Linked DNA regions of Nisaea sediminum. The protein of the gene in region 1 interacts with the protein of each later gene in a pairwise test. Links are inferred from orthologs where the notes say so. Each region holds a gene or a part of one and is shown on either strand. Other genes may lie near its edges. The genes, in order: hfq and rho.

Region 1 (3,234 bases):
CATCGTCGTCGTTGGGATCATTCGCGACGACCGCGGCATCGTGCCGAAACCGGACGATCACATGCTGCCGGGCGATGATGTCTATTTCGTCTGCGATGCCGACCACCTCACGCGCGCGATGGCGGCCTTCGGGCACGAAGAGGAGGAGGGGCGCAGCGTCATTATCGCCGGCGGGGGAAATATCGGCCTGATGCTGGCCGAAGAGATCGAGTCGAAGCATTCCGGCGTCAGCGTGAAGGTGATCGAGTACGACAGAGAGCGGGCCAAGCTCGTGGCGCAGACTCTGGACCATACTATGGTGCTCAATGGCGATGCGCTCGATGTCGAGATCCTCGAGGAAGCCAACGTTGCCCAGACCGAGACCTTTGTCGCCGTCTCGAACGACGAGGAAGTGAATATCATTGGGTCGCTTCTGGCCAAGCGCGCCGGTGCGGCCCGTACCGTCGCTCTGATCAACAAAGGCACCTATGCGTCGCTGATCTCCACGCTCGGCGTTGATGCCGTGGTGAACCCGAAGGCAATCACGGTTTCGACCATTCTGCAGCACGTCCGGCGCGGACGTATTCGGGGTGTCTATTCCCTGCGCGGCGATTTCGGCGAGGTGATCGAGGCCGAGGCGCTGGAGACCTCGCAACTGGTCGGGAGTCCCCTGCGCGACGCCAAGCTGCCGGCCGGCGTCATAGTCGGCGCGATCTACCGCGACGGCGAGGTTCTCGTGCCGCGCGGCGATACGGTGATCCAGGCGCAGGACCGGGTCATTCTCTTCGCCACCTACGAGGTGGTGAAGAAGGTCGAGAAACTGTTCGCCGTCCGGCTCGATTTCTTCTGATCATGGTCGAGCAACCGCGCGCGATTCTCTTCGATTGGGACAGTACTCTGGTCGACAATTGGCCGGGTGTGACAACGGCCATGAACGCGGCCCTCGGCGCGTTCGATCTTCCGCATTGGAGCGAGCAGGAAATGCGTCTGCGCGCGAAGCGCTCCATGAGGGACAATTTCCCGACGATCTTCGGTGAGCGCTGGGAAGAGGCGCGCGATATTTTCTATACGGCTTTCGAGGAGCGTCACCTGTCCGCATTGCACGCTCTTGCCGGAGCCGAAGAACTGCTGTCGTCCCTGCGGGAGCGTTCTGTCCTGATGGGCGTGGTGAGCAACAAGAATGGGAACTTCCTGCGCGCCGAAGCAGAAACCCTGGGCTGGACAGGCTTTTTCCACAGGATCGTGGGCGCCACCGACGCGGAGAAGGACAAGCCCGCGCGCGAGCCCGTCGATCTGGCGCTCTCGGAATCGGGACATGCGCCGGGCAACGAGGTCTGGTTCGTCGGAGATTCTCTGGTGGATCTGCAGTGCGGAGTGGCGAGCGGATGCGTTCCGGTCCTGATCGGAGACGAGCCGATTGCTGCGGCCGATCTGGAAAAATGGACACCGAGACATCATTTCACCGATTGCGATGCCATGCGGCGTGCGCTGACAGATTGAGTCGGGCGAAGAAATAGTTATATAAAGGGGATACCTATCTCGCATTTGCGAGATGGGGGCGGTGCCAAGCTTGTTCCGGCACGCGCCTGATACACAACGAACAAAAGGTCCGTGCAATGGCCACCGATAAGAACCAGAACGTTCAGGAAGTGTTTCTCAACACGATCCGGAAGAACAAGACTGCGGTTACGATCTTTCTCATCAACGGTGTGAAACTCCAGGGCATTGTGACCTGGTTCGACAATTTCTCGCTGCTCTTGCGGCGTGATGCGCACTCGCAGTTGGTCTACAAGCACGCGATCTCAACCATTATGCCGTCCCAGCCCGTTCAGCTGTTTGAACCGGCGCGGGAAGAAGAGGCCAGTTGAGCCTGAGAAAGCGGGGCGTGCGTGGATAGCGCGTCGGACGTAAAGAGCGGTCGGGCACTCGTTGTCCATCCCTTCGAAAAGAGATCTGTGGCTCAGGAGCCCGCGGGAACGCGGGATCCTGAAGCGCGTTTGGCCGAAGCTGTCGGACTGACGGCTGCGATCGAGCTTGACGTCGTACACAGCGAAGTCGTCTCGCTCAGCCGTGTCCGCCCGGCGACCTATATCGGCGGCGGCGCGGTCGAGCGTCTGGCCGGCATCGTGCAGGCGCTGGAGATCGAGGTCGCCATCGTCGACGCGTCGCTGTCTCCGGTCCAGCAGCGCAACCTCGAGAAAGCGCTCGACTGCAAGGTCATCGATAGGACGGCGCTGATCCTGGAGATCTTCGGCGCCCGGGCGCGCACGCATGAAGGGCGGCTCCAGGTCGAACTTGCGGCCCTGACTTTCCAACGCAGCCGTCTCGTGCGCTCCTGGACCCACCTTGAACGCCAGCGCGGCGGCCTCGGCTTCGTCGGCGGCCCGGGCGAAAGCCAGCTCGAAATCGACCGCCGTCTGATCGGCGAGCGGATCACCCGGATCCGCAAGGAACTCGAGGATGTCAAACGGACGCGCGAACTGCACCGGGAGTCCCGGCGTAAGGTTCCCTATCCGATCGTCGCGCTCGTCGGTTATACGAACGCGGGCAAGTCGACCCTGTTCAACCGGCTGACCGAGTCTGCGGTTTTTGCCCAGGATCTGCTGTTCGCCACGCTCGATCCGACAATGCGCCGGTTGGAGCTGCCGTCGGGCCGGACCATCATTCTCTCAGACACGGTCGGGTTTATTTCCGACCTGCCGACCCACCTCGTTGCGGCTTTCCGGGCAACCCTCGAGGAGGTGAGGGAGGCGGACATCCTGCTCCATGTGCGTGATTTCTCGCATCCGGATACCGAGGCGCAGAGAAACGACGTGATCGCCGTTCTGCGCGATCTCGGCCTGGACGAGCGGAAACTGACGGAACAGACCATCGAGGTGCTCAACAAGATCGATCTGCTCGGTTTGCCGGAGCGCGGGGAAGCACTCGCAAAGGGCATGAGCCGGAAGATCGCGGTGTCAGCCCTCGACGGTACCGGTTGTGAGGATCTGCTCGCGTTGCTGGACGAGATGCTCGGAGTCGGGGATGTCACGCGTACTTTCGAACTGGATGCGGCGAACGGAGCGGCGGTTGCCTGGCTCTATCAGCACGGACAGGTGATGGACCGGGAGGACAGGGACTCCGAAATCCACATGAAAGTTCGCATGACTCCGGTCGACGCCGAACGTTTCGACGCCAGATTTAACGCGTGATTTCAATCGGGTGCGGAAGCTCACTTCCAAAACCGGCTGCTCCGGTTAAATTGTATTTTCCGAA
Region 2 (3,111 bases), on another replicon or contig:
GGAAAACATCCAGACCAGGATGCCGATCCAGGGCAATCTCGATCCGATCGCCTTGCTGTCCGGCGGAAAGGGCCTCGACGAGGAGGTGAAGAGCATCCTCGATGCGGCCGCTTCCGGACCGTTCATCTTCAATCTCGGGCACGGCATTCTGCCGACGACACCGATCGCGCATGTCGAGCAGTTGCTGCGCCAGGTGCGGCGCAGGTAAACGGCCGGCCGGGGAGGAGGACACGATGAGCTACGAATGGATCAAGGCGTTTCACGTCATGAGCATGGTGGCCTGGATGGCCGGGATGTTCTATCTGCCGCGGCTCTTCGTCTATCACGCCGATGCGGAGCCCGGCTCCGAACTCTCCGAAACCCTGAAGATCATGGAGCGCCGGCTTCTGCGTGCGATCATCAATCCGGCGATGGTTTCGACCTTCGTCTTCGGTATCTGGATGCTGGTGCTTATTCCGGAATTTCTCTCGGACGGCTGGTTTCACGTCAAACTGGCCTGTCTTTTCCTGCTCACCGGATTTCACGGAATGATGGCCCGGTGGCGGCGCGATTTCGCGGCCGATGCAAATCGTCGCAGTGCGCGCTTCTACCGGATTGCGAACGAAGTCCCGACGATCCTTCTGATCGTCATCGTCATCATGGTGATCGTGAAACCGTTTTCCTGAATGTTTTCCATTTTTGTCAAATATTGTTGTTTGACACCCGCCGCCAAACTACTGTAATTGACATCAATCGCCGACCGCCGTGGGGCATGGCGTCAGGTCTTCCCGCACAGAACAAATCATAACAGTCAGCTGATAAAGCGACACTCGTGCGGCCTGCTCAACCGGCCGACCTTCCCAAACATTCGTTTTACCTTGTCATCGACAGGACGATGCATCTTCAAGAGCTAAAAGCAAAAACCCCCCAAGATCTTCTTGCCTATGCGGAAGAATTGGAGATTGAGAACGCAAGTGTTCTGCGCAAGCAGGATATGATGTTTGCTATTCTCAAACAGTTAGCTGACAACGATCTTCCGATCTATGGCACCGGCGTTCTTGAAACGCTGCCGGACGGGTTCGGCTTTCTCAGATCACCCGAGTCCAATTACTTGCCGGGGCCGGACGATATTTATATCTCTCCGAGCCAGGTGCGGCGTTTCGGACTGCGCACGGGCGATACGGTCGAGGGACAGATCCGGGCACCGAAGGACGGAGAGCGGTACTTCGCGCTGCTCAAGGTCAACAAGATCAACTTCGAAGACCCGGACGCGGTTCGCCACCGGATCAATTTCGACAATCTGACGCCGCTCTACCCAGAGCAGCGTCTGAATCTCGAGCTTGAGAAGGCGGAGAACAAGCAGCAGGACGTGACCACGCGGGTGATCGATCTGATCGCGCCGCTCGGCATGGGACAGCGCGGCCTCATCGTGGCGCCGCCGCGGACCGGTAAGACGGTCATGCTGCAGAATATCGCCCATGCGGTCGCCGAGAACCATCCGGACGCCTATCTGCTTGTGCTTCTGATCGACGAGCGTCCCGAGGAAGTGACCGACATGGACCGTTCGGTGAAGGGGGAGGTTATCAGCTCCACCTTCGACGAGCCGGCCGCGCGTCACGTCCAGGTCGCCGAGATGGTGATCGAGAAGGCCAAGCGCCTGGTCGAGCACAAGCGCGACGTAGTGATCCTGCTGGACTCCATCACGCGGCTTGCGCGCGCCTACAACACCGTCGTGCCGTCCTCCGGGAAGGTGCTGACCGGCGGTGTCGACGCCAATGCACTGCAGCGCCCCAAGCGCTTCTTCGGTGCAGCCCGGAACATCGAGGAGGGCGGCTCGCTGACTATCATCGCGACCGCGCTGATCGATACCGGCTCGCGGATGGACGAGGTCATCTTCGAAGAGTTCAAGGGCACCGGTAACTCCGAGATCATTCTCGACCGCAAGCTCGCCGACAAGCGGACTTTCCCGGCCATCGACATCACCCGGTCGGGTACCCGCAAGGAAGAACTTCTGGTGGAGCGTGCAACCCTCAACAAGATGTGGGTCCTGCGCCGTATCCTGACCCAGATGGGGACGGTCGACGCGATGGAGTTCCTGCTCGACAAGCTGAAGGTCTCGAAGAGCAACCAGGATTTCTTCGACGCGATGAATTCCTGATTTCCGGAAGAGCGTTGACCGGAAAAGAAAAGAGCGGCCTTCTGAGGCCGCTCTTGCTTTTTGTGGCATGCGCAGAAGCTCAGTCTCTCGCTCGGTACTCCGGCGGCAGCACGAAGATCTCATCGGCGCGGCCATAGCCGCCGTCACGGACTTCCTCGATCAGCACCATGGTATGCGGTCGGACCGCTTCACCGAAATAGCTGACCATCAGATCCGTCGTCTTGTGCAGAAGATCTTCTTTCTGCGCTCTGGAGAGTGCTGCCTCTGGCAGTTTGAAGTTGGCGAAGGGCATTCGGTCGTCCTTTCCTTGAAAGAGTTGCCTCCTGAAAATGCGAGGTCAGATCATTCCGCCGTTGGCGCGGATGGTCTGGCCATTGATCCAGCCCCCGCCCGGTCCGGCGATGAAGGCGACGGTTTCGGCGATGTCTTCCGGTGCGCCGAGGCGCCCGAGTGGAATGGAGCGGGTGATGGCCTGGATCATTTCCTCCGATTTGCCGTTGAAGAAGAGCTCGGTGGCGACAGGACCGGGCGCCACGGCATTGACCGTGATGCCGCGCGGCCCGAGTTCCTTGGCGAGAACCTGGCCCATGGCCTCGACCGCCGCCTTGGTAGCGGCATAGAGACCGTAGCCGGGCATCCGCATGCCGATCACGCTGCTCGAGATATTGATGATGCGTCCGCCGTCGCGGAGTCTCCTGGAGCCGGCACGCATGCCCCGGAAGGCGCCGGCCAGATTGACCGCGACATGAGCGTCGAGATCGGCGTCTGACGTCTCGGAAATGGCGCCAAGGCGCATGATCCCGGCATTGTTCACAAGGATGTCGACAGGTCCGAAGGCGGTTTCCGCGGCATCGAACATTTTCTCGATACCGGAGGCTGCACTCACGTCGGCCTTGAGGGCGACCGCTTGCCCGCCTTTCTCGGCAATCCGTTGGACAACGTTCTCGGCTGCTGCCGCATCACGGGCGTAATTT

Evidence for each region.
Region 2: the proteins of hfq (region 1) and rho interact in binary tests that used the Escherichia coli proteins (3 or more experiments, as listed by UniProt). The link is inferred for Nisaea sediminum from one-to-one orthologs.

What each region holds. Positions count from the first base shown.
Region 1 is NZ_JACZCQ010000002.1:56,031-59,264, forward strand. What follows is about bases 308-3,221. They hold hfq (RNA chaperone Hfq), read left to right. Parts: upstream 308-1,595; coding sequence 1,596-1,847; downstream 1,848-3,221. Other genes in these bases: trkA (Trk system potassium transporter TrkA), read left to right, coding at 308-829; IG122_RS03750 (HAD family hydrolase), read left to right, coding at 832-1,479; hflX (GTPase HflX), read left to right, coding at 1,869-3,170. In the rest of the region: more of trkA, read left to right, coding at 1-307. UniProt on the Escherichia coli protein: RNA chaperone that binds small regulatory RNA (sRNAs) and mRNAs to facilitate mRNA translational regulation in response to envelope stress, environmental stress and changes in metabolite concentrations.
Region 2 is NZ_JACZCQ010000006.1:642,297-645,407, forward strand. The notes cover bases 215-3,005. They hold rho (transcription termination factor Rho), read left to right. Parts: upstream 215-874; coding sequence 875-2,137; downstream 2,138-3,005. Other genes in these bases: hemJ (protoporphyrinogen oxidase HemJ), read left to right, coding at 234-665; IG122_RS15100 (tautomerase family protein), read right to left, coding at 2,217-2,429; IG122_RS15105 (SDR family oxidoreductase), read right to left, coding at 2,475-3,005. In the rest of the region: hemE (uroporphyrinogen decarboxylase), read left to right, coding at 1-208; more of IG122_RS15105, read right to left, coding at 3,006-3,111. UniProt on the Escherichia coli protein: Facilitates transcription termination by a mechanism that involves Rho binding to the nascent RNA, activation of Rho's RNA-dependent ATPase activity, and release of the mRNA from the DNA template.